3 regions of the Mycobacterium appelbergii genome follow, and region 2 is predicted to be linked to each of the others. Evidence: predicted binding sites of a transcription regulator. Region 2 holds the regulator's gene; each other region holds the start of a gene.

Region 1 (9,656 bases), on a different contig from region 2:
CCGTGTGTCGTCGGACATGAGACAGATGGAGAAGTTCTACGACGCATTCTTCCCACGACTCGAAGAGGCGATCGAGTACTGCGACAAGTTCCCGCTCGACGGCCTTCCCGAGGATGCGCTCAATCTTCTACACCTGATCTATTCGCTGATCATGGTGGCGATGTCGGTGGAGATCATGCACCAACCCTCCCCCGTCGATGCTGCGGATGCCGTGATGATCCGCACCGGTGAACCCGTGCCATGACCCGTTACCGAAACCAGAGATAGGGACACCCCGATGAGTCTGCTCACCATCACCAAACTCACCGAGTCCGTCGGTGCCGAAGTCAGCGGCGTGGACGCCGACCATCTGGCCTCCGACGAAGGCCTCGGCCTGGCCATCCTCGACGCGCTAGAAGACAACGGTGTCCTCGTCTTCCGCGGCCTGAACCTCGATCCCGAGGCCCAAGTGGCTCTGTGTCGCCGGCTCGGCGACATCGACCACTCCGCCGACGGTCATCATCCTGTGTCGGGCATCTATCCGATCACCCTTGACACGTCGAAGAATTCGTCCGCAGCGTATCTGAAGGCGACGTTCGACTGGCATATCGACGGGTGCACGCCGCTGAAGGACGAGTGCCCACAGAAAGCCACTGTGCTGTCCGCGGTGCACGTGGCAGAAACCGGCGGCGAGACCGAATTCGCCAGCGCCTATGGAGCATACGAGACGTTGCCCGATGCCGAGAAGCAGCGCTACGAGGCAATGCGAGTGGTGCACTCACTGGAAGCCTCGCAGCGCCGGGTCAATCCCGACCCCACCGAAGAACAGTTGATGCGGTGGCGCGCACGCCCCACTCACGAGCACCCTTTGGTATGGACGCACCGCAGCGGCCGTAAGTCGTTGGTACTCGGTGCCTCAACCGATCACATCGTGGGCATGGAACCCGCCGAGAGCCAGGCACTGCTCGACGAGTTGCTCGCACATGCCACCGCGGGCGACAAGGTCTACAGCCACCGCTGGTCCGTCGGCGACACCGTCATCTGGGACAACCGCGGAGTGTTGCACCGCGCAGCCCCGTACGACCCGAACTCCCCACGTGAAATGCTGCGCACCACGGTGCTCGGCGACGAACCGATCCAGTGACACGTCCAGTTCGGTTGACGCCCTTACCCTCTGCACAATGGAACGACGGCACCCGTGCGGCGCTGTCGTCGCTCATCCCCGCGGAGCGGGCCAACCCGGAGGGTGCCGGCAATGTGTTGGCCACGTTGGTCCGCCACCTCGATCTGACGCGCGCCTACCTTCCGTTCAATGCCTACCTGCTACGCGAATCTCGTCTGACGCCGCGCATTCGGGAAGTCGCGTTGCTGCGGATCGTCCTTCGCTGCGACTGTGACTATCTCTGGTTCCACCATCTGCCCATCGCGCAGCGGGCCGGCCTGACCGATCACGATATCGACGGCATCCGCACCGCCCGATGCGCCGACGCGCTGGACGACGTGGTGGTCCGCGCCGTGGACGATCTGGTCGCCTTCAACACCATCACGCAGTCGACGTGGGACCGTTTGGCCGATCACCTCGACCGCGAACAATGCATGGACCTGGTGTTCACCATCGGCGGGTATCAACTCCTCGCGTTGGCCGTCAACACCTTCGGAGTGCAGGACGAGCGGACTTGACGGGCTAACTGCGCTTCAGCGCTGTCCGGGGGCATTCGGCGACTGCACGCGCGGCCTGCTCTTCCAATTCGATGGGCACCGGATCCATTTTGACGACCGAATAGTCGTCGTCATCGAGTTCGAACAGGTGCGGTACGAGGTTGACACAGACCGCGTTTCCTTCGCAAAGGTCCCGATCCACTTCGATTCTCACGTCTCGACCCATCGCAATCTACAGTTTATCCAAATCAATCTTGTATAAACTGTAGCGCGCGTTGCGCCACCGCGAAAGGGCCTATCGCGCACCTGGCCGCCAATCCCCCTTCAGGGTTCAGAGCGAGCAAGCGTCACTCTCCAAATGCGGGGCCTGCAAATATCTTTGACCCCTCTGGCCCCAGTGACCCCTGCAGTGCTGGACGGGGCTGTTTTTGTCGGTGGTCGAATGTATGTTCGATGAATGGAGGGTGGTGTGGTCGCGGCGATAGCGGGGTTGCGGGCGGCGTTTGACGCGTTCGCCGCCTGCGAGGTGGGCTCGTTGACCCGCGCTGAAGTGTTCGCTGTGCTCGATGAGTACGAGGCGCTGCGCTGCCAGGTGCCCGCCGTCTCCCACCGACTGCTGGCCCAGCTGCAAACTGATTGTTCACCGCGGGAGTTGGGGGCCAAATCCTGGAACGAAGTGCTGCGGATCCGGTGGCGACTGTCGACCGCTGAGGCCGGCCGCCGGCTGGGCGAGGCGGCCGAGTTGGGGCCGCGGCGCACCCTGACCGGTGAACCGTTGCCCCCACTGTTGGCGGCGGTCGCCGCCGCCGAGCAGGCCGGGCTGATCAACGCTGATCACGTCAAAGTCCTGCGCGAGGTGATCGGTCGGCTGCCCGGGTTTATCGACCCCACCACCTGTGAGCAGTTTGAAGCCGACCTGGTCCGCGTCGCCGTCGGGGTCGGGCCCAAAGAACTCAAAGACACCGCCGAGTTGCGGTTGTTTCTGCTCGACCAGGACGGCCCCGAACCCGATGAGACCGAACGTGAACGCAAACGCGGGGTCACGATGGCCAAACAGGGCCGCGACGCGCTGACCGATCTGACCGCCCGACTGAGCCCCGAACTGGCTGCAGTCATGGAAGTGCTGTTCGCCAAGCTCGCGGCCCCCGGCATGTGCAATCCCGACGATGAGGAACCCTGTACTACCGGGATCCCGACCCAGGCCCAGATCGACAACGATCACCGCAGCCTGGCCCAACGCCAACACGACGCACTGATCGTCATCGGACGGATCGCGTTGATGAGCGGGGATCTCGGTCAGCTCAACGGGCTACCCGTGTCGGTGATCATCCGCACCACCCTGCACGATTTGGAATCCCGCGCCGGGATCGGCCACAGCGGTGGTGGCACCAGGCTGCCGATCAACGATGTCATTCGGATGGCAGCCCACGCCAACCACCACCTCGCAGTGTTCGACCGGGCCACCGGATCCGCGTTGAATCATTTCCGGGCCCGGCGCATCGCCTCCCCGGCCCAGCGGATCATGCTGATCGCCCGCGACGGTGGCTGCACCAAACCGTGTTGCACCGTGGGTGCCTACGGCAGCCAGGTCCACCACGCCGTGGCGGATTGGGCCGACGGTGGCTACACCAACGTCGATGACATGGCCCTCGCGTGTGGGCCCGACAACCGTCTGGTTCACTCCGACGGCGGCTACACCACCACCATCACCAACACCGGCGAAGTCGCCTGGCACCCCCCACCAGCACTGGATCACGGCCAAGCCCGCATCAACTACCACCACCGCCCCGAACTCCTGCTCACCCCACCCCAAAACCCCGAGCCCAACCCGAAGCCCGAGCCAGAACCGAAGTGCGAGCCAGAACGGCAAGCAGAACCCGAACCGGCGCCGGAAGCAGACCGCGAAGCAGAACCCGAACCGGAGTGCGAGCCAGAACCCGAACCGAAGTCCGACACAGGACGCGAGCCACAGTGGAACGCGCAACGCGAACCACACGGGAACACAATCGCAGACCTCGACTGGCACCCCCAGTCAATCCCAATATGTGACCTCGAAGCGATCCTGGAATGGGACCGCGAATGGGCCAACATGCATGACCAGCCCACCCCAACCCCACCGAGTACCGATGACCTCCACGACCCGGCCCCGCTCAGCCCGTGGATTCCCCTGGACTGGCTCGACGACGCCCCCACGGCGATCGACTCCAAACCCGACACCGGCGCCTACCCCGACCCCCGGCAAACCACCAGCACCACCTACGCCCACAGCAACAACCAAGCACGCGGACCCTGAGATCTACGCAAGCCCGGGGCTTGCCCCGAACCCGCGCGGTCCTCGGACCGATCCTGATGACACACGCCCGCCCCGGGGCATGTGCCACCTTGCCGAGCCTGATCCGCATATACCCGGGTACCACGCCGCCGACACCCGAGATGACCCGGCCACCCCCAGACCTACCTCACCGACAGCAACAACGACGAAACAGACTGTCAACCAACACGATACGGCGCCGCGTGGCCTGTTGTCACGCAGGGACACATGCGGTGTCGATGGCTGGGACTACTGCGGCATAGCGGTCTCGACGACCGTCAGTTCTTCGGAAAGCCCTGCGATGGTTCGGATGTCACGAAATTCGTCGAGCATCGCGTCGGTGACCTCGTGCGGGTCCTCGACAGTGGCGTCGTCGGCGATCACTGAGATATTGAGCTGATCCACATAGCTCCACACCGTGATGTTCAAGCCACTGCCCGCAGTGATGGGGCCCACCGAGTAGATCTCGGTGACCGTCGCTCCGCCAACCTTGCCGCGCTCGCGTGGGCCGGGCACGTTGGAGATGTTGAGGTTGAGCACCTTGTTCTGACCGTCCTGGTTGGACAGCCACTTGAACGCCGCCTGCACCGGTGCCGGTGGCATGTACGCAGCCCAGCGCGCGATGAGCTCGGGGCCGATCAACTGGTGGCTCTCCTTGGCCAGGCTGGCGGCCGCGCGCGACCGCCGCACCCGTTCGGCGGTGTCAGGGACATCGACCGGCAATGCCACCAGCACGCCGCTGAACCGGTTGCCCCAGATCCGGTCCGTGGAGAAGTCGAAGCTCATCGGCACCGAGGCCAACAACGGATGGTCGGCTTTGCCGTCGTAACGCAGTGACAATGTGCGCAACGCTCCCGAGGACATCGACAACACCAGGTCATTGATCGTGATCCCGAGCTTTTTACTGGTCTCTTTGACGTCGGAAAGCGCCAGCGTCGCGGTTGCGAACAAGCGGGTCGGGGTCAATACGTGGTTCATGAAGCTGGGTGGCGGCGTGAACGGGCGGGTCAGCTGGGGCGAAAGCTTGCGGCTGCTGCGTCGCACCCGTCCGACACCCTGCGCGGTGTAACTGATGGTTGCGGGCAGCCGGCCGATCTGGCGCAGGTGATCACGGAACGCCGAACGCACCAGCTCACTGCCCGACGGCGCCGGATCGGTGGCGTAGGAATCACGGTCGCGCTGCGGGCCCTGCTGCAGGTCCATCCCGCGGGCCAGCAGATTGGCCGATGCGACGCCGTCGGCGAGCGCATGGTGGATCTTGTTGACCACGGCGATGCGCCCGTTCGCCAGGCCTTCGACGAAGTACATTTCCCACAACGGACGGCTGCGGTCCAGCGGCGTGCTGGCGATCTCACCGATGGCCTCATCCAACTCACGCCGGCCTCCCGGTGCCGGCAACCGCCATGGCCGGACGTGGTAGTTCAGATCGACGTCGCAGTTCTCCCGCCACATGGGGTGGTGGAACTTGAACGGAATGTCGACGAGCTGGTAGCGGAACGGGTCCAGCTTGTACAGGCGACCGTGGATCACCTCGCGGAACTCGTCGATGCCGAATGTGCGGTCGCCGATACCCTCGATATCGATCACCGCGATCTTCAGCGTGTGCATGTGCACGTTGGGCGTTTCGGTGTACAGCAGGAACGCGTCCCACCCGCTCAATCGCTTCACTGGGTACCTCCTGTGTGGAGGCGTCTATATAACCGCTTTAGCCCGCTCAAGCGTCCGGTTTCGGTGAATTTGGTTGAGGAACAGGCCAATTGCGGTTGCCATCGAGCCGGCACGGGCTCCGTCGGTCATATCGAAGGCGTGTCCCGCACCGGGAAGTTCCATGTAACTCACGGGTGCCCGCGAGACCGCTTTGAGGCGGTCTACGAAACTGCGCGCCTGAGCCACCGGGATGACGGTGTCTCCGGTGCCGTGGATGACCAGGAACGGTGGCGCATCGGGGTGAATCTGGGCGATCGGTGAGGCCTGCCGGAAGATTTCGCGGTGGCGGTCGATCCTGCGTTTCACCACCACACGTTCCAGGAAGTCCACGAAATGGGCGCGCTCGACGGTGGAGCGGTCCTCCCAGTCGTAGCGGCCGTAGATGCCCACCACGGCGTCGACTGAAGTATCCGATCCGTCCGGCAGATCTCCCTGCAGGTCCGGGTGATTCGGGGTGAGCCCGGCCAGCGCGGCCAGGTGCCCGCCGGCCGAACAGCCGGCGATCGTCACGAAGTTGCGGTCTCCGCCGAACTTGTCGACATTGGCTCGCGCCCAGGCGATTGCGGCTTTCACATCGGCGATGTGGCGTGGCCAGCGGTGGTGCGGTGCCACCCGGTAATCGATCGACAGGCACACCCAACCGCGCTGCGCCAAGTGCGACATCAGCGCGTAGCCCTGCAGCATCCGGCTGCCGTGCACCCAGGCGCCGCCCGGCACGAACACCATGACCGGGGCGGGCGTGTTGGGAAGTTCAGCGGGCCGCCACACGTCGAGCAGTTGCGACGGACTGTCGCCGTAGCGCACCGAAGTCCGGTACACATCGCGCCGGTAGCCGAGGCTGTTCCACAGCGGCGGCACATTCTGCGGGGCCGGCCAGTCGGTGGCCAGGTCGGCGGCGGACACCACACCGCGCAGCGCCTCCTGGGCGATCGCGTTTGTCTTGTCCCGCTCGGCCTTCTTGATCTCGGCGTTCCCCGGGGTCAGCCACGATTTGGCCGACGCCGTGACGAACTCGGGCATATGGCGGAAACCCCACACCCCCATGGCCGCCATCGCGCCCAGTGGCTCAAGATGCTTGCCGACGATCGGCAGCGAAGCCGACGCGACGCTCAATGCCAGCATATGGTCAGCAGGCTTGGCGTGCAGCAACCAACGGACCCTGCCGGCTAACGTTGCTCCGGGGTACCGGGCGTCCGGTCGTGCCGTCATTGCGCGAGCCTACCTCGCGGGTTGAGCAAGGGCAGACAACTCGACTGGTCTGTCTACACCCGGATCGAAGTGTGACCTGGATCACCTATACCTGGGCGGGGATGTCCCGTTAGCTTCGCTAATCGTGAGTAAGTCTGCGCTGGCCATCACCGAAGAACATCAGGACCTCGCCGACGCGGCGTTCGGGCAACTGAACCGGCTGGACAGCCGCTCGGCTGCCCGGGCGACATTGGCCGACCCGGGCCGCTATCCTGCCGAAATATGGTCGGCCGGAGCGGATCTCGGCTGGACCGGGTTGGCGATCGCTGAGGAGTACGGCGGATCGGGATTCGGCCTGCCCGAACTGGCGGTGGTAGCCGAGGTGGCCGGCCGCGAACTGTGCCCGGGGCCGTTCCTGCCGAGCGTGGCCGCGGCCGTGGTCATCGACCGCTGCGCAACCGATTCGGTTCGGACAGAGCTTCTTCCAGACTTGGCCGGCGGGGCGAAGGTCGCAGCTCTGGGGCTGGCAGGCTCGCTGACAGCCGGGACGGACGGCCTGCTCGGCGGGGAGTGCAACGCAGTGTTGGGCGCGCCCGATGCCGACGTGCTGGTGCTGACCGCGGGCGAGGACGTCGTCATAGTCGACGCGAACGCCCCCGGGGTCACGGTCAGCGCACTCGAATCTCTGGACACCACCCGCAGCATCGGCTCGGTCACGATGCAGGCTGTGACTGTTCCCGCAGACCGGGTGTTGCACGGTGCAGCCCGGTCGGCCCGCACCGTGTTCCGCATCCTGGCCTCGGCCGAGGCGGTCGGGGTGTCCTGGGCTGCACTGGACATGGCGGTCGAGTACGCCAAGGTGCGTGAGCAATTCGGGCGCACCATCGGCACCTTTCAGGCCGTAAAACACCACGCCGCGAACATGCTCGTCGCGGTCGAGCAGGCTACCGCCGCGGTGTGGGACGCCGCCCGCAGCGACGATCTCGACGGTGCCTGGTTCGCGGCCGCCGTCGCGGCGTCGCACGGGTCCCATGCTCCAGTGTTCAACGCCGAAACCAACATTCAACTGCACGGCGGTATCGGGTTCACCTGGGAGCATGACGCCCACCTGTACCTACGTCGAGCCAGGACGCTGGCCGCGGTGCTCGGCGATGGCGCCGATCCCCTGCTCGACGTGGTCGAGGGCCAGCGCGCCGGGCGGGCGCACGGTGCGTCGTTCACCCTGCCTGCCGAGGCCGAGAACTACCGGCAGGCCGCGCGCGACGCCGTCGCCGCCGTGCAGGCCCTGCCTACCGAGAGACAACGCGACTTCCTGGTCGACTCCGGATATCTGGTGCCGCACTGGCCGAAACCGTGGGGCCGGGCAGCGGACGTGCTCGAGCAGTTGGTGGTCGAAGAGGAATTCGCTGACGTCGAACGCGCCGACATGGGGATCACCGGCTGGGTGACGCTGACCATCGCCCAGGCCGGGACCGATGAGCAGCGGGAGCGCTGGGTGAAACCGGTGCTGCGCGGCAAAGTGATGTGGTGCCAGCTGTTCTCCGAGCCGGGCGCCGGTTCGGACGCCGCGGCGGTACGCACCGCGGCGAAGAAGGTCGACGGTGGCTGGCGGGTGACGGGGCAGAAGGTGTGGACCAGCCTGGCTCAGCAGTGCCAGTGGGGTCTGGCCACCGTGCGCACCGATCCTGACGCATCCAAGCATGCGGGCGTGACCATGATGGCGATCGATATGAAAGCCCCTGGGGTGACGGTCAATCCGTTACGCGGACTGACCGGCGACGCCCATTTCAACGAGGTGTTCTTCGACGACGTGTTCGTTCCCGACGCCGACGTGGTGGGCGGGGTCAACAAGGGCTGGCTGGTGGCCCGGGCCACGCTGGGTAATGAGCGGATCTCGATCGGCGGCGGGTCCGCCGCACCGACCGGGTTCGGCGCCGATGATCTGGTGGCCCTGCTCGACTCGGCGGCCGACGGCGCCTGCTACGCCCGTCGCGCCGGCGAGGTGATCGCTGTCGGCCACACGCTGCGGCTGCTCAATCTGCGCCGCGTCAGCCGGGCCATCGCGGGCGCCGAGCCTGGGCCGGAAGGCAACGTCACCAAGCTGCTGGTGGCCGAACACTCCCAACGTTTGACCGAACTGGGCATGGACCTGGCCGGCTCAGCGGCGGTGTCGGGGTGCACCCCGCGGTTGACGCGGGCATACCTCGGCAACCGGGCGATGACCATTGCCGGCGGGACTTCAGAGATCACCCGCAACACCATCGCCGAGCGGATCCTCGGTCTCCCCCGGGATCCGCTGCTCAAGTAAGCGGTGAGCGCTACCGGACAGCGGCACGACCCCGGATGCGACCGAGCCCGACCAGCGCAAGCAGAGTCACCAGCAGCAGGATCGTGGTGCACGCCGCGGCCTGGAACGCCTGGCCGCGGTCGGTAAGACCGAAGATGGTCACCGGCAAGGTCTTCCATGTCGCGGGATACACCATCACCGTCGCGCCGAGCTCACCCATCGACAGTGCCACCGCCAAACCTGCAGCTGCTCCGAGCGCGGGCATCAACAGTGGCAGCGTCACCCGGGTGAGTACCCGGGCTGAGCCTGCGCCAAGGGATTCGGCGGCCTGCCGGTAGGCCGGATCAAGCCGGTCCAGGGCCGCTGATACCGCACTGAACGCGAACGCCAGCACCAGCACGGCGTGCGCCAGGATAACGATCCAGCGCGTGCCGCCGAGCAGCAGGGGCCGGGAGTTGAAAGCGATCAGCAGGCCGAGGCCGATGGCCACCGATGGCACGGCGATCGGTAAGTGGAACACCGCAT
Region 2 (9,656 bases):
CGGCCGGGTCGAACCACGCCCCGGTCGAGAGCTGCACCACCTCGGGCCGCAGTCGATCATCGACCACGACACCGGCCAGGCAGGCCCCGCGGTCGTTGAACACCCGCACCACGTCGCCGTCGGCCAGGCCGCGCGCCGCTGCGTCCCGGGAGTGCATCCGGATCGGTTCACGCCCATGCACTTTCGACTTCATACTGGTCGCGCCGCCGTCCAGTTGGCTGTGCAACCGCGTGGCGGGCTGATTGGCCAGCAGGTGCAGCGGGTACTGCGATGCGCGGGACCCGCCGAGCCATTCCGCGGGCTCATACCAGGTGGGATGCCCGGCGCAGTCGGTGTAGCCGAAGCCGGCGATGGTCTCGGAGAAGATCTCGATGCGTCCGCTCGGCGTCGCCAGGCGGTGGTTCTGCGGGTCGGCGCGGAAGTCGCCGAGCAGCGTCAGCCCTGGCTCGGTCGGCAGCCGCAGCTGACCGGCCGCCCAGAATTCGTCGAACGTCGGAACCGCGAAATCGAGCCCGGCAGACCACTTCTCGTACATGTGGACCAACCACTGGCGGGCGGTGCGGCCCTCGGTGAACTGGTCGCCGAAGCCGAGCCGGTCAGCAACGGCGGCGAAAGTGGTGTAGTCGTCGGCCGAACTCTCATACGATTCGGTCAGTGCGCGCATGGCGACCAGCAGCGGGTCGTTGCGGGATCCGGAGAAATCCTCGCGTTCGTAGGCGGTGGTCGACGGCACCACGATGTCGGCGTGCTTGGCCATCGCGGTCCAGTACGGATCGTGGACGACGACCGTGTCCACCCGGGCCAGCGCACGGCGCAGCCGGGGCAGGTTCTGGTGGTGGTGAAACGGGTTCCCGCCCGCCCAGTACACGCACCTGATGTCGGGATAGGTCAGCTTCATGCCGTTGAAGTCGAACGGCTCGCCCGGGTGCAGCAGCATGTCGGTGATCGCGGCCACCGGAATGAACGTCTGGACAGGGTTGGGTCCCTGGGGCAGCGTGGGCAGTCCGCACCGCAGCGGCGGCAGGCCGGGCTCGTTCATCGATCCGTACCCGTGGCCGAAACCGCCACCGGGCACACCGATCTGGCCGAGCATCGCGGCCAGCGTCAGTCCCATCCACGGCGCTTGTTCGCCGTGGCGGATGCGCTGCAGCGACCAACTGACGGTGACGATGGTGCGGGCCGTCGTCATCCGGCGGGCCAACGAGACGAGGTCGTCGGCGGCCAACCCGCTGATGCGTGCCGCCCACTCCGGGGATTTCGCAACTCCGTCATCCGTGCCGAGCAGGTACCGCTCGAAGCGCTCGTAACCGGTGCAGTAGCGGTCCAGGAAGCCGCGATCGGCGAGACCTTCGGTGGCCAGCACATAGGCCAGCGCGAGCATGACCGCCACGTCGGTACCGGGTCTCGGCGCATGCCACTCGCACTCGCCGTCGACATCGTCGCGCAGCGGGCTGAAAGAGACGATCCGCCCGCCGCGATCCCGGAACCGGCGCAGCGCATCACGTGTCGGATGTGCAGTGGTGCCACCATGATTGGTGCCGGTGTTCTTCAACGCCAGCCCGCCGAAACACACCAGCAGGTCCGTGTGCTCGACGATCACCTCCCAGTCGGTGGACCGCTTGAACAGATCGTCGTGCGTGCCGACCACCCGCGGCATGATCACGCCCGTGGCGCCCAGGCTGTAGGAATGACGCGAAGACGTGTACCCGCCAAGAAGTTTCAGGAAGCGGTGCACCTGGCTCTGGGCATGGTGAAACCTGCCTGCGCTGGCCCAGCCGTACGAACCGCCGTAGATGGCCTCGTTGCCGTAGGTGTCGACGACGCGCTTCAGCTCGCCGGCCAACAGATCGGTGAGTTCATCCCAGGACACCGCGACGAACTCGTCGGCCCCGCGCATGCGGCTCGGTCCCGGCCCGTCGCGCAACCAACCACGCCGCACCGCCGGAGTGGCGACGCGCGAGCGGTGCCGGATCGAGCCGGGCAGATTGCCCAACAGGGGGGAAGGATCGACGTCGCCGGTCAGCGGTGTGACGGCGGCGATCTCACCGTGGGTGACATCGGCGGTGAAGGCACCCCAGTGCGCGAGGCTCGCGGGGGACTGAGGCATAGCGGCAGTTTACGGCCCTGCCCCGCGTACCTCCGGTGCTCCAGTTCGCCCGCGTACCTCCGGTACGACCAACCGCCCGGTTGGTATAAGTTGGCCCCCGAATCCACAATCCAGTACCGGAGGTCACACCATGGGCGGTGCCGTGAAGTACGCACGCACACTGTTCGAGCCCGAGCACGAATTGTTCCGCGAGTCCTACCGGGCATTTCTGGAGCGTCATGTCGCACCGCACCACGATCAGTGGGAAAAGGACAAGATCGTCGACCGCGGCATCTGGCTGGAGGCCGGTAAGCAGGGCTTTCTGGGCATGGCGGTGCCGGAGGAGTACGGCGGTGGCGGAAACCCCGACTTCCGTTACAACACCATCGTCTGCGAGGAGACCGTCGCCGGGCGGTACAGCGGCCTCGGTTTCAGCTTGCACAACGACGTCGTCGCGCCCTACCTGCTGCGCCTGGCCACCGAGGAACAGAAGCAGCGCTGGCTGCCGAAGTTCTGCACCGGCGAACTGATCACGGCGATCGCGATGACCGAGCCCGGCACCGGCAGTGATCTGCAGGGCATCAAGACCCGCGCGGTCCGCGACGGTGACCACTACATCCTCAATGGATCGAAGACGTTCATCACCAACGGCATCCACGCCGACCTGGTGATCGTGGTGGCCCAGACGGATCCCGACAAAGGTGCGCTCGGGTTCTCGCTGGTCGTGGTGGAACGCGGCATGGACGGTTTCGAACGCGGCCGTCACCTGGACAAGATCGGGCTGGAAGCCCAGGACACCGCCGAACTGTCGTTCACCGACGTGCACGTGCCCGCCGAGAATCTGCTCGGCGAAGAAGGCCAGGGCTTCGTCTACCTGATGCAGAACCTGCCACAAGAACGCATCTCGATCGCCATCATGGCCGCCGCGGCGATGGAGACGGTGCTGGAGCAGACCTTGCAGTACACGAAGGAGCGCAGAGCGTTCGGCAAGCCGATCGGCAGTTTCCAGAACAGCCGGTTCGTGTTGGCGGAGTTGGCCACGGAGGCCACGGTGGTGCGGATGATGGTCGACGAGTTCATCCGGTTGCACCTCACCGAAGAGCTCACGGTGGAGCAGGCGGCCATGGCGAAGTGGTATTCCACCGAGAAGCAGGTGGACCTGATCGACCGGTGTCTGCAGCTGCACGGCGGCTACGGCTACATGCGCGAGTACCCGATCGCGCGGGCCTATCTGGACGCGCGAGTGCAGACGATTTACGGCGGCACCACCGAGATCATGAAGGAAATCATCGGTCGCAGCCTGGGCGTCTAGCCGCCGCAACACCCTGTTTTGGTGCTTCCAGGAGCCAATTTCGGGGGTTTTTCGCTCATGATCGGCGATGTGCCTTGGTTATCGTTGCCTGCTGACGCAGAGTTGTCGGGCGGGAGATTTCCCGTGGAACTTTGCCGAACACCTGGGGAGGGTGCATGACGAGGCCGGGAGCGAGGCTGAACACAGTCGTTCGGCGGATGACGGTCGGCCTGCTTGCGGTAGCGGTGACCGGCTTGCTGGCGCCGGTGGCCGCAGCGACTCCGGAATCGGATGCCGATGCCGCGGTGACCGCCGCCTGGGATGCCAGTGGCGGTGACGGCGGTCCGCTGGGCCCGCGCCAAGGAGATGTCTATGCCGCGGGTCCGGGATTCGTCCAGGACTTCGCCGGCGGCAAGATGTTCTTCACTGCGGCCACGGGCGCCCACTACATGCAGGGCGCGATCCTGGAGAAGTACGAGGCCCAGGGCGGTCCGGAGGGCGATCTCGGATTTCCCACCATCGACGAGGGTGCCGGGCTGGCGCCCGACAGTCGCAACTCGACCCTGAGCGGACCCGACAACCCGGTCATTTTCTGGACCCCGGCAACCGGCGCCAGGGTGGTGCGCGGCGCCATCAACGCCGCCTGGGACAAGCTCGGTGGATCCTCCGGTGTCCTGGGCGTGCCGTCCGAGGACGAGGCCTATCGCGGCGACGCCATCTCGCAGAAGTTCACCGGTGGCGAGGTGTCCTGGAATCGCAAGACCAAGGCTTTCACCACGGTGCCGCCGGAATTGGCCGATCAGCTCGCCGGCCTGGCGGTTCCCGACGATCCGGCCTCGGCGATCGCTGCGGCCAGCCGCGCCGCCGGTGGCGACATGGGTCCGCTGGGTGCCAAGGACGGCGATCAATACCCGATCGGCAACACGGGCGGCATCGGCCAGAACTATGCCCGCGGCAAGGTTTTCTACACCCCCGACACCGGCGCCAACGCCATCACCGGCCAGCTGCTGGACAAGTACGAAAGTGTCGGCGGTCCGGAGGGCGACCTGGGATTCCCGATCAGCGGTGAAACCGACGGCGGATTCGGTCAGAACAGCAGGGTGGCCACCTTCGCCGCCGCCGACAAGCCGGTCATCTTCCTGACACCCGACTACGGTGCGGTGATCGTCCGCGGTGCCATGAATGCGGCGTGGGACAAGTTGGGCGGGGCGCAGGGGGAGCTCGGCGCGCCGATGGCCGATCAGACCGAAGACGGCACTGTCATCACCCAGCGGTTCAGCGGGGGAGCAATCTCCTGGGACCGTTCGGACAACACCTTCACCACCGAGCCGTCGAACCTCTCCTCGGAGCTGGCCGGGTTGCAGGTCCCCGGACTGGATCAGCCGCCGGCGCCTGGTGGGCCCCAGGCGGCGGATACCGATGACACAAAGCCCTTCTCGTGGCACTGGAACTGGTGGTGGCTGCTCGCGTTGATCCCGGTGCTGCTGCTCGCGGGGCTCATCGTCGGCGCCGCGCTGTGGCACCGCCGCCGTGGCCGGGACGACGACGAGTTCGACCATGACCCGTTCGACGACGATCAATACGGCGGTTACGACGAGGGCCGCTATGACCAGGGGCATCAAGAAGACCGCCCCTACGACGAGGGGCAGTACACCGAGAGGTCTGGCATTGACAGCCCGGACCCGTATCAGCCCGCCGCCGACTACGAGAGCGGCGACGCGGCCACGTCCCGTTTCACCGACAGTTATCACCAGACGCAGGGAGCGTCCCCCTTCGACGGTCCCACTGACATCGCGATGCCGGTCAGCCAGTGGGCGTCCCCGGCCGGTGCCGGTATGGCTACCCATGATCCCGAGGACGACGACGAAGAAGCGGGTGAATTGTCCAGCGCGCGGGGGCGGTCCGATGCCGAGTTCGCCACCGAATTCGACGATGAGTTCGACGACGATCAGATTGACGACGCGGACTATCTCGATGCGCCGGACCAGGTCGACGTCGAGGCCGACCTTGACGACGATGACGAGGTCGAGGCCGAGCTCGAGACTCCGCAACAGGGCCTCGGGTTCGCCGCGGCCGACTTCGACGATCCCGACAACGTCGATACCGCACCGACCCGTATCGAGGCACTGCCCCGGTATGAGACGGACACCGAAACCCACAGTGGCCGCCATGCTGCGATCGAATTCGACGAGCCGGTACCCAGTGCCACCGCGATTCACCTGCCGCTGGAGGATCCGCATCGGGCGCCTGAGGGATACCCGATCAAGGCGGATACGAAGTCGGGGCAGTACTGGTCACCCGACAGCGCCGAGTATGACGACGCGGTCGCTGAGATCTGGTTCGCCAGTGAGGAGTTCGCCCGGACGAATGGCTTCGTCCGGGCTGACTGAGTGTCAAGATCTGAGGCCGTGGTCGGCCCGCGGCCTCAGATCTTCCGAATGACCGTGACGATCTTGCCCAGCACCGCCGCGTCGTTTCCGGGAATGGGGTCGTAGGCCGGGTTGTGCGGCATGAGCCAGACCTGGCCCTTGGTCCGCTTGAACGTCTTCACGGTCGCTTCGCCGTCGATCATCGCCGCGACGATGTCGCCGTTGTCGGCCACATTCTGTTGACGCACCACCACCCAGTCGCCGTCGCAGATGGCCGCGTCGACCATCGAGTCACCGACCACCTTGAGCAGAAACAGCGAGCCCTCCCCGACGAGTTCGCGGGGAAGCGGGAAGACGTCTTCGACGGCCTCCTCGGCCAGGATGGGCCCACCGGCGGCGATCCGCCCCAGTACCGGAACGAATGTGGGCTCCGGCAGTGCATCGGACCCGGCCACATCGGTGGTGACCAGCGGTGTGGCGGCCGGTTCGTCGGACGGGCGCACATCGACCGCACGCGGCCGGTTGGCGTCGCGGCGTAGATAGCCTTTGCGCTCCAGGGTGCGCAACTGGTGGGCGACCGAAGACGTCGAGGTCAGCCCGACCGCGTCACCGATCTCCCGGATGCTCGGCGGGTATCCGCGACTGGTCACCGACGCACGGATGACATCGAGAATCGTCCGCTGACGCTCGGTGAGGCCGTTGTCCTGTGTGCGTCGTCGTCCAGCGCCAGTGCCAGCGCTGTCGGTCGCGGCCGTGGTGTCGCTGCTGTCGTCGCTCATGCGCTGAATGTAATCGTCGGCCGCGCATTAATCAAACATGTGTTCGAGGCGTGTCGTGGCTACCCGGGTCGCCGAGCCGGGACCGAGAACTTGTCGGTGGCCGGGTCTAGCGTTTGGCAACAGTTCGATCACACGTTCTATCAATCGAACACTTGAGCGACTATATTCGAACACAAGAGCGAACACGCCAGAACGAAAGGCAGTCAGATGGTCCTCCTCGATACCCGAGTCGATAGCCGTTTTTCCGGTGTGCGGGTCCTTCCCGATCAGGACCGCCGGCCGGTCCGTCGCCCGGTCCGTGGGCGTCCGACCCGCAGGCCAGGGCCGGTCCGGCCCGCCGGCGCCGCACTGCAGCACCGCGGTACCGGCGTACTGATGTCGCGCGCCTCTCATCGCCGTCCTCCGATCACCCCGGCCACCACGGTGCTGCTGGCGCTGGTGGCTGCCGGCATCACGGTGTGGCTGGGCTTGGTGGCGCAGTTCGGCGGGGTCATGGGGCAGCCCGAGCCGGTGCCCACCGAGTTGGCAGTGGTCCAGGTGCAGTCCGGGGAGACGCTGCAGCATGTAGCTCGGCGGGTGGCGCCCGATGCCCCGGTCGCGCAGGTGGTCGAGCAGATCCGTGACCTGAACCAGCTCGAGTCTGCGGCGGTTGACGCCGGTCAGACGCTGATCGCACCCGTCGGCTGACCTGAGTCATGGGCAGTGAAACGTGCTGGCGGCCAACGTCAGTGGCCGGCGTTGCCGCCCGGTACGCCCCACTGGACCCGGCGGTGACTTTTGCTGGGGTCCCGCGAGTACGCTCAAGGGCGCTCGAACTAATTGTCTGGCGGCGTGACGAAGGAGCGGTGATGCACTGTCCGTTCTGCCGCCATCCCGATTCGCGGGTCGTGGACTCCAGGGAAACCGACGAGGGTCAGGCCATCCGACGCCGCCGATCCTGCCCGGAGTGTGGCCGCCGGTTCACCACCGTGGAGACGGCCGTGCTGGCCGTGGTCAAACGTAGCGGGGTGACCGAACCGTTCAGCCGCGAGAAGGTGGTGCGGGGCGTGCGTCGCTCATGTCAGGGCAGACAGGTCGACGACGACGCGCTCAACCTGCTGGCCCAGAAGGTCGAGGACGCAGTGCGCGGCCTGGGATCACCCGAAGTTCCCTCGCACGAGGTCGGGTTGGCGATTCTGGGTCCGCTGCGCGAGCTCGACGAAGTGGCGTATCTCCGCTTCGCGTCGGTGTACCGGTCGTTCTCGTCTGCAGAGGATTTCGAAAGAGAAATTGAGGCCCTGCGGGCGCACCGCGGCTAGCCGACGTCAGTCGAGCTGCGCGACGCCGTCGCTGACGACCCGGCCGGCGACGCGTACCCATCCTTCAGGACTCCAGCGCGTGTAGATCACCGACCCCTTGCCCTGGATGATGGTCAGGTCACTGCTGAGGTAGTCGGTCATCCGCACCGCTGCCGAGCCGGTCGCCTCGTCCTCGGGGATACCGATATGCGCGGCGAACACCCGGGACCGTAAAACTCCGCCGTCTTTGTCGACCCACGCCCAAAGATAGTTTTCGACGTCATCGGAATAGTCGTCCAAATCTGCGGTCAGCACTTCTTCGGGGGAGTCCAGCCGGTGGATGGCCAGCTCGGGTGCCCATTCTGAGCGGGCGCTCACCGCCGTGAGATCACCGTCGTAGGAGACCTGCACGATTCCGGCGGGCACCTGCAGCGTCTTGACCGGAAGCCCGTTCTCGCGCAGCCACCACGACGCCCCGACGGTTGGATGGCCGGCAAACGGCAACTCGGCGGCGGGCGTGAAGATGCGGGCCCGCGCCGAGTTGGCGCCCGGTTCCGGAAGGTCGATGAATATCGTTTCGCTGTAACCCAATTCGGCGGCGATGCGCTGCCGATCGGCGGGGTCGACACTGTTGTTGTCGATCACACCGAGAGGGTTACCGAACTTGCCGTCGGGGTCGCTGAAAACGCGCAGCACGGTCACGTCGATGGCCATACGCCGATGCTACGTGGTGCCTTCGGCCCGATCGCGTGGGGCGCGCATGCGGTAGCAAGAGCGCCGACAGCTCAGGTCGCACTGCGTTCGTCGGCGCCCATCGCATCCCGCACCGCGACCTGCGTATCGGGTGGTCCCGAGATGCCGGACTCGCTGATTCCGACGCGCAGCAGGCTGCGCAGCAGATCCTGGTCGTAGACCGCAGGCTCGGTGGTGTCGATGAACTGCCCGACCACCGCAACGAAGCGGTCAGGGTCGTCGTGGAACGGAAAATGCCCGGATCCCTCGAAGATCTCCAGCTGGGAACCGGGCATTGCCGCGTGCGCCATATGTGCGTGGCTGACCGGGATCACCGAATCGGATTCTCCCCAGATCAACTGCACGGGAACGGATTCAGTCAAGTAACAGCGGTCCAGCATGGTGACCACCTGGCCGCGGCGATCCACCACCGCGCGCAACGTCCTGGCAAACGCCGACGATGCGGTCGGTTCGGGCAGATCGGCCAGGATGCGCAGCATGTTCGGGATGTCCCGGCCGGGGCCGGTCGAGCCGAACAGCGCGCCTGCGACGCGGCCGGCGAGTTGCACCGTGGGTAGCACCAGCGGCAGTCGGAGCAGCGCCAACGCCTCACTGCCCATGGGCAGCGAGGCGATCCGCAGCGCGAAATTGACGTCCTTGGTGACGCCGCCGGCACCGACCAGAATCAACCGCTCCACCAACTGTGGGAACTGGTAAGCGAATTGCATCGCGACCCCGCCGCCGAGCGAATGGCCGACCACCGTCACCCGGTCGACGCCGAGCACGCTGAGCAGGTCGCGCATGCCGTTGGCGTACGCCGCGACCGAGTAGTCCGCGCGCGGCTTATCGGATCTACCGTGGCCGAGCAGATCCGGGGCGATCACGGTGAATCGTTGCGCGAGCTTGGTCTGGACGGTGTTCCAGGTCGTCGAGTTGTCACCGATGCCGTGGATCAACAGGATGACCGGACCGGATCCGGCGATGCGGAAGGCCCGCCGGTAGCCGTGGATGGTGCGGAACTCCACTGTCGGGGTGCGTTCGTGCACAGGGCGCAGATTGGTTTTGCGTTCCGTCATGGTCCCAATCTCGCTATCGGTGTCGTGCTGCGCTACGGGTGGTCCT
Region 3 (9,656 bases), on a different contig from region 2:
TCGCCGGGTGTGCCGACCAGATCAAGCCCGTGACACTCGAACTCGGCGGCAAGAGCGCCAACATCATCTTCGCCGACGCGGATCTGGAGAAGGCGGCCGAGGCCGCGCCTTCGTCCGTATTCGACAATGCCGGTCAAGACTGCTGCGCGCGTTCGCGGATACTGGTGCAGAAAAGCGTCTTTGACCGCTTCGTCGGTCTTCTCGAACCGGCGGTGCACGGCTTTCGCGTCGAGGATCCATCGAGCGAATCCGCGCAGATGGGTCCGCTCATCACAGCGGCCCACCATGCCCGCGTGTCAAGCTTTCTGAACGACGACGTTCCGGTGGCGATCCGCGGTCATGCACCCAGCGGTCCCGGATACTGGTTTGCGCCAACGGTACTCGGACCAGTATCACCCCGGGACAAGGTAGCGGTCGAAGAGATCTTCGGCCCGGTCGCCGTCCTCCTTCCGTTCAACGATGAAGATGACGCCATCGCGATCGCCAACGACTCCGATTACGGTCTGTCGGGATCGGTGTGGACCCGCGACGTCGGCAGGGCCCTGCGGGTCTCGCGACGTATCCAGGCTGGAGCGCTCAGCGTGAACAGCAACTCCTCGGTGCGGTACTCGACGCCGTTCGGAGGGTTCAAGGAATCAGGGCTGGGTCGCGAACTCGGCCCGGACGCCCTCGATGCCTTCACCGAGGAGAAGAACGTCTTCATCGCCGACGACTAGACCACCGACACACTCGCCGAAAGGACCTGTCACCATGGTTGACCGATCATTCGTCACTGCCGACGAAACCAACGTCTTCATCCGAGAACTCGACCGCTCCTACCCACTTATCGAACGCGGCGAAGGGATGTGGCTCTACGACACCGCCGGAAACGCATACCTCGACGGAGTTTCGGGCGGTGCGATGGTCACCAGCCTGGGCCACGGCGCGGTGCCGGAAATCCTGAAAGCGGTCGCCGACCAGACCAAAGCCATCTCTTTCCTGTACAACGTGCACGCCACCACACCGGCCCAGGAGCGACTCGCACGCGACCTCACGTCGATCGCACCGGACGGTTTCAACCGAGTGCATTTCGTCTCGGGCGGCACCGAAGCGAACGAACTCGCGTTGCGAATGGTGCGCAGCTACCACGTCGAACGAGGAGACGAGAAACGCCACCTTGTGGTGTCACCGGCTCAGGCCTACCACGGCGCGAGCGTTGCGACCTTCGGGCTCACCGGGCGTCCCGGTCTGCAGGCGCCCTACCAGCCATACATCCAGCAACAGCCGCACATCCCGCCGTCAACGTGGTTGTTCGATCCCACCGGACAGTCGGCTTTGGCGGCACTCGACGAGATTCTCGACCGCGACGGCGAACGGGTCGCCGCATTCCTCATCGAGCCTGTCAGCGCCGCCTCGCTGCCGGGATACTCACCGCCCGAGGCGTTCTGGCGCGGTCTGGATGAACGGCGCCGCAAGCACGGCTTCCTGGTGTGGTTCGACGAGGTGGTGACCGGTCTCGGTCGCACCGGCACCTGGTTCGCAGCTGACCAGATGCCGATCAGGCCCGATGTCATCACCACGGCCAAGGGACTCGGCGCGGGATTCTTCCCGGTGGGTGCCATGCTCGTAGCCGACCACGTCTACCAAGCGGTCGCCAACGGTTCACGGTCGTTCGAACCCGGACACACCTGGGACGGTGCGCCGCTGTCGTGCGCGGTCGGCTCCGCGGTCATCGCTCACCTGAAGCGCACCGGTCTTGTCGACACCGTGCGCGAGCGCGGGCCGTGGCTGCTCGGAGAACTCCGGAGGGCACTCGAGGATTGCGAGATGGTCCGCGAAGTTCGGGGGCGCGGCTTCCTACTCGGCGTCAGCTATGTCGATCCCCGCGACGGATCGCAATTGTTGGACCCGGCACTGCAAGTGGCCGGCCGGATCGATGAGGAGGCGCTGCAGCGGCTACTCCTGATCTACTCGACCCAGCCGACCCGGGACGGTTTCGCGGGAGACCAGACGCTGCTTTCGCCGGCCTTCATCGCCACCGACACCGAACTCGAAGAGTTGGTCGAGCGTTTCGCCGCCAGCGTCAAGAGCGTGGAGGCCTACGTCAAGGCGCAGTCGGTCGGCGCCACCCGGTGACGGGACCGCCCGACCTCGCGAACTGCTCGCCATACAGTGGGCTCGGCGCGCAGCGGTATGTCAGTGTCGACGAACTCGACACCATGGTCTCCGATGGTGACATCGGCGTGGTCGAGCTCGTCCTCGTCGACATGCAAGGTCGGCTGCAAGGTAAGCGGGTCAACGCCCGGCATTTCCTGGACGTCACGCGCCGCGGCGGGTGCGAAGCACAAACCTATCTGCTGGCCACTGACGTCGAGATGAATACCGTTGACGGCTACGACCTGGCGTCGTGGTCGACGGGTTACGGCAATCTCGTGATGCGGCCCGATCTGACCTCGATGCGCCGATTGCCATGGCACCCCAGATCGGTGCTCGCGTTCACCGATGTCTTCGACAGCACCGGTGCTGCGGTCACGGTGTCGCCCCGACAGCTGTTGCGTACCCAACTCGACCGTCTCAACGACTGCGGCTGGAACGCGCTGATCGGTACGGAGCTGGAATTTCAGCTCTTCGCCGATACCTACCGACAAGCGTGGCAGGACGGGTATCGATCACTTCGTCCGGTTAGCGATTACGGCAGCGATTACGGGTTGCTCGACACCCGCGGCACAGGAAGTTTCCTCACATCACTGGCTGACGGACTTGAGGCTGCCGGCATCGACATCGAGGGTGTGCTCAGCGAGGCGGGCCCGGGCCAACAGGAAATCGTGCTGGGAGTGAATCCCGCGCTGACCGCCGTCGACAATCACGCGTTGGCCAAGTTCGCCACCAAGCAGATCGCCGCCGCCGCGGGCTACAGCGCGACGTTCATGGCCAAGCTGGGGGATTACGAGGGAAATTCCTGCCATGTTCACTTCAGCTTGCGCGACCACGACAACGCGCCGGTTATGGCTGACGATGGACAGCACGGATTCTCCGATGTCATGCGTGGGTTTCTGGCCGGGCAATTGGCATACCTGCCGGAGTTGACGTTGATGTTCGCGCCGAATATCAACTCGTACAAGCGGTTTGTCGATGGCAGTTACGCGCCGACGACAATCTGCTGGGGACATGACAATCGGACCTGTGCGCTGCGCGTCGTTGGTTCCGGGAGATCACTGCGGTTTGAGCATCGTCTGCCCGGCGCCGACGCGAACATGTACCTGGTTGTCTCAGCGATCATTGCGGCCGGGCTGCGCGGCCTCAAGGAAGGACTCACGCTTCCAGACCCATTGGCAGGTAATGCCTATGCTGCCGAGTTACCGCGTGTGCCGCGGACCCTGTCCGAGGCGTTGACCGCGTTCAAGGCCAGCGACGTCGCTGCGCAAGCCTTTGGCGAGGACGTTGTGCGTCATTACACGCGGACGGCTGAGATCGAACTCGAGCAGTTCAACCGCTCAGTCACCGATTGGGAGAAGTTCCGAGGATTCGAACGTCTGTAAGTGCGGTCTTGGTGTCGCATTCAGCCCACCGCCAGCACCGTATTGAAAAAACTTTGGACACTTCGGTTTCAACAGTCCCGGCAGTAGTCATACGTCCCAAATCCCGGCGGTCCGGCGGGCATTTTTGTCGGATGGTCGAACTAGTGTTCGATGTATGAGCTCGGCTATTGCGCAGACGGATCGGGAGGCTTTGCTGGCCCGGTACGCCGCATGGGAAGCCGAAGGCGCCGAAATCGCGAAAGCCTCCCATGACTCGCTGAGCTTGCCAGACCTGCTCGGCCTGGCGACCCGTCGGGAGCGCATGCAGCGCGCGCAAGGGGCGGTCGACAACAGCATCGTCGCCGGGATCGTGCAGCAGGCCACTCCTGCGGCCCTCGGCGGCGCCACGGTGCGCGAAACACTGGCCGAGAGGTTGCGCATCAGTCCGACTGAGGCGACCCGGCGGATCGCGGAGTCCAAGGACCTGGGGCCACGGCGGGGGCTCACCGGCGAGCCGTTGCAGCCGTTGATGCCGGCGACGGCTGCCGCGGTGGCCCGCGGCGACATCGGTGGCGAACACGTCAAGGTCATCCGGAAGTTCTTCTCGCACTTGCCCAAATGGGTCGACGCGTGCACCCGCGACCAAGCCGAGGTGACTCTGGCGCGGGCCGCGTCCACGCTGGGCCCCGACGCCTTGCAGCACGCCGCTGACCGGTTGGCGCTGTTGCTCGACCAGGACGGCGAGGAGCCGTCAGACGCCGAGCGGGCCCGGCGCCGGTTTCTGACCTTCGGCAAACAGGAGAGTGACGGAACGTCAGAGGTCAGAGGGCGGGTCGACGCCGAGACCCGGGCTACGTGGGAGGCCATCAACGCCAAGTGGGCGGCTCCCGGCATGTGCAACCCTAGTGATGAAACCGCCTGTGTCGACGACAAACCCGATCAGGAGACCGTCGACCGCGACACCCGCACCGCGGGGCAACGTCAGCATGACGCCTTCAATGCGGTAGGCCGTGCGATGTTGGCTTCGGGCATGTTGGGGCAACACAACGGATTGCCGTGCACGATCGTGGTGAGCACTACGCTCGCTGAGATCGAATCCGGCAAGGGCTGGGCAGTGACGGGCGGTGGCAGCATGCTGCCGATGGCCGATGTCATTCGAATCGCGAGCCACGCCTACCACTATCTGTGCGTCTACCATTCGCACTCGGAAGTCCCGCTGTACCTCGGCCGTACCAAACGCATCGCCTCGCCGGGGCAGCGCATCGTGCTGTATGACAAGGAGCGTGGTTGTACGCGCCCGGGATGCACCGCACCGGCGTACTGGTCCGAGGTGCACCACGCCCAGAAAGACTGGATCGTGGGCGGGCAAACCAATATCGACGAGCTGACGCTGGCCTGCAGGCGCGACCACCGGATGCTGACCAACAAGGGCTGGAAGACACAAAAAGGCAAAGACGGTCGGACTGAGTGGATTCCGCCGCCCCATCTTGATTCCGGACAGGCGCGGGTGAATGACTACCATCACCCGCTGCGCTACCTTGCCGAACCTGACGACCCGTAGCCAACGGCTCGCACGGGTCAGGCAGGGGCCCGCTCAGCCCCTGTCGGTATCAGGCCGAGCTGCTGCAGCATTCCGAGAGTGTCCCAGTTGACCCAGCTTTCGGCGATCTTCCCGTCCTCGATGCGGTCGGTGTCGGTGAGCTGAATTCTGCTGTGCTTGCCGGTGGCGGGTTGCCCCATGATCTCGCCGGTGTTGTCGCCCTGGGCTTCGATGATCGTGCAGACGTAATCGCCTTCGGCGATCTGCATCTTGACGTCAAAACGGATGTTGGAGAACGAGGTCCGGTACATCTTCATGAGGCTCTTCATGTGTTCGGGGCCGCGCTGATCCCCGAACGGATCCTGTGTGTCGTGGAATGCGGCACTGGGGGCGACGAGCTCGTCGAGTTCATCGAGCTCGCCCGAGGTGAATATCTCCCAGATGCGGCGGGCTGTGGCTTTGTTCTGATCTTCGGCCATGGTTCGGGCCTTTCGGTGATGACCACACGGCAGAGAACGTCCGCAGACACAAGGTAGACCCCCGCGAGTGGCGTCGGCGCCTCGTTTGGTCCTTCCAGGTGGCCGATGCGTGCTGCAGCAATGACTCTCGTCCACGCGGGCAGCATTGACCTGCCCCGACACATCTAGCGCCAGTTCCGTTTCATAGTCTATTATCTGCGTATGGATGCAGATAGTGGTGTAAGTGAGCCGCTGGACGACGATCAGGTGGGCCTGGTCGTCGAGGTGTTCCGGATGCTGGCCGATGCGACTCGCATCCAGGTGCTGTGGGCCCTGGCCGGCCAGGAGCGCTCGGTGACCGAACTGGCCGCGCAGGTCGGGAAACCCGCCCCGTCGGTGTCGCAGCATCTGGCCAAACTGCGGATGGCGCGGCTGGTGCGCACACGCCGGTCCGGCACCACGATCTTCTACAGCCTGGAGAACGAACACGTCCGTCAGCTGGTGATGGACGCGGTGTACAACGCCGAGCACGCCGGGCCCGGTGTGCCTGCCCATCACCGCGGCGATTCAGGATTACGGGGGCTGGCCCCGGAGGAACTCACGCGTGAGGTGCGACGACGATGAGCGATCACGACCATCCGCACGGGCATCACCATCGCCATCATCATCGGAAGGGCCTGCGCGGCTTGGTGGCCGAGATCTTCGCCCCGCACAGCCACGACGCCGCCGACAGTGTCGACAGTGCCCTGGAGTCCAGTGCTGCGGGCATCCGCGCCGTCAAGATCAGTCTGTTGGTGTTGGGGTTGACCGCTCTCGCGCAGGTGGTCATCGTCGTGGTCTCGGGATCCGTCGCGCTGGCCGCTGACACGATCCACAACTTCTCCGATGCATTGACCGCGGTGCCGTTGTGGATCGCGTTCGCGCTGGGAACCAAGGCCGCGACCCGCCGCTACACCTACGGCTACGGCCGTGCCGAGGACCTGGCGGGCCTGTTCGTCGTCGCCATGATCGCGTTGTCGGCCATTATCGCCGGCTATGAGGCGGTGCTGCGCCTGATACATCCGCAACCGATCGAGCACCTGGGCTGGGTCGCGGCCGCCGGGGTGGTCGGCTTCATCGGCAATGAATGGGTCGCGCTGTACCGCATCCGGGTGGGCCGGCGCATCGGCTCGGCAGCGCTGGTCGCCGACGGATTACATGCCCGCACCGACGGGTTCACCTCGGTGGCAGTGGTTTTGGGTGCCGGTGGGGTGGCGCTGGGATTCCCGCTGGCCGATCCGTTGATCGGGCTCGTGATCACGGTGGCGATCGTCGCGGTGCTCCGCACTGCGGTGCGCGATGTGTTCCGCCGGTTGATGGACGGGGTGGACCCGGAATTCATCGACGCCGCCGAGCAGTCGTTGATGTCGCGCGCCGAGGTGCGCGGCGTACGTACTGTCCGGATGCGCTGGATCGGCCACCACCTGCACGCCGACGCCGAACTCGACATCGACCCGGACTTGAGTTTGGCCCAGGCCCACCGGATCGCCCACGACGCCGAGCATGACCTGATTCACGCGGTGCCGAAGCTGACGACGGCGCTCATCCACGCCTATCCCGCAGGTGACGTCAGCGCGCGGGCGGTCTCCTGACTCATGCCGAACCTGGTCCACTGCCCATCCGGTTGCTCGGGTGGTAGCAGCAGAATCCAGTTGTTCCAGGTCGCGTGGTCCGTGAGGTACCCGCCGCGGGCGTCGGCTCCGAAGATGTCCTCGGTGGGGATGACATGGCGATCCCTGAACAACGCTTGAGCCGCGTCATCCTCGACGCCGCGGAGCCAACCCCTGGCGCTGACCAGCAGCCGATGGGCCGTGCGGGGGTCGGTCTCCGGTCGGATCAAAACATGTACGCGACGGGGATTCTCGTCACCGTACGGGCGGAAGCTGTGTCCTACCGGGCAGCTGCGGGTCAGCACACCGGATCGCTGCCACCGGGCGTAGGCGTCACGGCGTTCCCGCGGCCGGCCACGCACATCGCGAATGGTGCTCAGCGTGTACCAGACCCAGGCGATCGCCCCGGGCAGCCCGAGGACCAACCACAGTATGTAAATGAAGGGCGCGGCCGCGCCCTGCTGCCAGGGCAGGCCGGCCGAGGCGAGCGCGTACACCGCCACGCCCGCGCAGCCGGTGATGGCCGGCCAGCCGATCGCCGGCACCCACCACGCGAACCCTTCGTCATCGCGGAAGACCCGGGAGAAGGCTTCGAAGCTGTCGACCCGCGGCACCGGGCCCACATCCAGCGTTTCGGCCAGACCGGCCGTGCGGGCCCAGGCTGCGGGTGCAGCTGTCAGATCAGCCTGCGGCCCTGTCACATCGGCCTCCTGCCCGGTCGAGCGCAAGGACAGCGTACTGCCCCCACCCAGTAACCAGACGCTAGCCGATCTGCCGGAACCGTTTTACGACATCCAGTTCGGCGGCCGTTTCTGCAGGAACGCCATCATGCCTTCGCGGGCTTCATCGGAGACGAACAGCCGTGCCGACTGCACGGTCAGCGTCTCGGCGTGCTCGTCGAAGGAACGCAGAATCGTCGACGTCGTCAACGCTTTCGACGCGGCCAGGCCCTGCGGGGAGCCCTTGACGATCTCGGCGGTGAGCGCGGCGACACCGGCGGCGACGTCGTCGGCGGCCAGCGTGATCAGCCCGATGGCCGCGGCCTCGGCGGCGCCGAATCTCTCCCCGGTGACGAAGTAGCGGCCCGCGGCCCGGGGTGTCATCTTGGGCAGCAGGGTCAGCGAAATGATCGACGGTGCAACGCCGATGCGCGCCTCGGTCAGCGCGAAGGAACTCTGCGGCCCGGCGACGACGAGATCGCAGGCGCCGATCAACCCGAGCCCCCCGGCCCGCACGTGCCCGTCGATCGCGCCGATCACCGGCACCGGCAGTTCCAGGATGGCGCGCAGCAGTCGCGTCATCTCCCGGGCCCGGCCCACGGCAATGTCCCCCGGATCGCGCCCGGCAGCCTCGCTCAGATCGGCACCGGCACAGAATGTTCCGCCGGTGTGGCCCAGCACCACCGCACGGACCCCGGGCTCGGCGGCCGCATCCGCCAGGCCCTGGAGCAACTGCTCGACCAGCGCGGTGGACAGTGCGTTGCGGTTGTCCGGGGAGTCCAGCGTCAGCCGGGCGACGCTGCCCTCGACGGTGTAGTGGACCAGGGTTGGCATGTCAGTAGGACCCCATCAGTATGAGCGCGGCAGACCCAGGGATGTCTGGGCGATGAAGTTCAGGATCATTTCCCGGCTGACCGGGGCGATACGGGCCAGCTTGGAAGCCGTGACTGCCGCGGCGATGCCGTACTCCTTGGTCAGGCCGTTGCCGCCGAGGGACTGGACGGCCTGATCGACCGCCCGCACCGAGGCCTCGCCGGCAGCGTACTTGGCCATGTTGGCGGCCTCGGCCGCACCGAAATCGTCGCCCGAGTCGTACAGCGTCGCGGCCTTCTGCATCATCAGCTTGGCCAACTCGATCTCGATATGATTCTGCGCCAACGGATGTGACAGGCCCTGATGCGAGCCGATCGGTACTTTCCAGACCTGGCGGGTCTTGACGTAGTCGACGGCCTTGTTGATGGCGAACCGGCCCATACCCACCGCGCTGGCCGCGCCCATGATCCGTTCCGGGTTCAGCCCGGCGAACAGCTGCGCGATCGCGGCGTCCTCCGAGCCGACGAGCGCATCGGCAGGCAGTCGCACATCGTCGAGGAACACCTGGAACTGGCTTTCCGGGCTGACGATCTCCATGTCGATCTTGGTCCAGCTCAGCCCGGGTGTATCGGTCGGCACCACGAACAGTGCAGGCTTGAGGTTGCCCGTCTTGTGATCCTCTGTCCGGCCGACCACCAGCACCGCCTGGGCCTGGTCGATCCCTGAGATGAACGTCTTCTGGCCCTTGAGGATCCAGTCGCTGCCGTCTTTACGTGCGGTGGTGGTGATGCGGTGACTGTTGGAGCCTGCATCGGGTTCGGTGATCGCGAACGCCATGGTGATCGAGCCGTCGGCGAGGCCGGGGATCCAGCGCTTCTTCTGATCCTCGGTGCCGAACTTGGCGATGATGGTGCCGTTGATGGCAGGGGAGACCACCATCATCAGCAGGGCCGACCCGGCTGCCGACATCTCCTCCATGA

The links. Region 2 encodes LexA, which represses DNA repair genes until DNA is damaged. Its sites were predicted from a motif close to CGAACANNTGTTCG; they were not measured.
Region 1: a site for LexA is predicted at 2,078-2,091, ahead of M1247_RS26980 (HNH endonuclease signature motif containing protein). Genes of this name have one in related genera too.
Region 3: a site for LexA is predicted at 3,655-3,668, ahead of M1247_RS28970 (HNH endonuclease signature motif containing protein). Genes of this name have one in related genera too.

The regions. Positions count from the first base shown of each region.
Region 1 covers NZ_JAMQTH010000013.1:149,414-159,069, reverse strand. The annotation lists gene M1247_RS27000 (hypothetical protein) at 1-244, shown strand, start outside; gene M1247_RS26995 (TauD/TfdA dioxygenase family protein) at 278-1,123, shown strand; gene M1247_RS26990 (carboxymuconolactone decarboxylase family protein) at 1,120-1,659, shown strand; gene M1247_RS26985 (ferredoxin) at 1,664-1,852, opposite strand; gene M1247_RS26980 (HNH endonuclease signature motif containing protein) at 2,096-3,931, shown strand; gene M1247_RS26975 (WS/DGAT/MGAT family O-acyltransferase) at 4,199-5,617, opposite strand; gene M1247_RS26970 (alpha/beta hydrolase fold domain-containing protein) at 5,642-6,865, opposite strand; gene M1247_RS26965 (acyl-CoA dehydrogenase family protein) at 6,990-9,152, shown strand; gene M1247_RS26960 (ABC transporter permease) at 9,163-9,656, opposite strand, start outside.
Region 2 covers NZ_JAMQTH010000003.1:399,397-409,052, reverse strand. The annotation lists gene M1247_RS09255 (molybdopterin-dependent oxidoreductase) at 1-2,107, opposite strand, end outside; gene M1247_RS09250 (acyl-CoA dehydrogenase family protein) at 2,238-3,398, shown strand; gene M1247_RS09245 (LGFP repeat-containing protein) at 3,554-5,767, shown strand; gene lexA (transcriptional repressor LexA) at 5,803-6,525, opposite strand; gene M1247_RS09235 (LysM peptidoglycan-binding domain-containing protein) at 6,733-7,212, shown strand; gene nrdR (transcriptional regulator NrdR) at 7,374-7,823, shown strand; gene M1247_RS09225 (PhzF family protein) at 7,830-8,516, opposite strand; gene M1247_RS09220 (alpha/beta fold hydrolase) at 8,588-9,610, opposite strand; gene M1247_RS09215 (proteasome assembly chaperone family protein) at 9,643-9,656, opposite strand, start outside.
Region 3 covers NZ_JAMQTH010000015.1:83,369-93,024, forward strand. The annotation lists gene M1247_RS28955 (aldehyde dehydrogenase family protein) at 1-716, shown strand, start outside; gene M1247_RS28960 (aminotransferase family protein) at 751-2,115, shown strand; gene M1247_RS28965 (glutamine synthetase family protein) at 2,199-3,518, shown strand; gene M1247_RS28970 (HNH endonuclease signature motif containing protein) at 3,673-5,058, shown strand; gene M1247_RS28975 (ester cyclase) at 5,076-5,516, opposite strand; gene M1247_RS28980 (ArsR/SmtB family transcription factor) at 5,718-6,119, shown strand; gene M1247_RS28985 (cation diffusion facilitator family transporter) at 6,116-7,126, shown strand; gene M1247_RS28990 (hypothetical protein) at 7,087-7,845, opposite strand; gene M1247_RS28995 (enoyl-CoA hydratase family protein) at 7,930-8,697, opposite strand; gene M1247_RS29000 (acyl-CoA dehydrogenase family protein) at 8,713-9,656, opposite strand, start outside.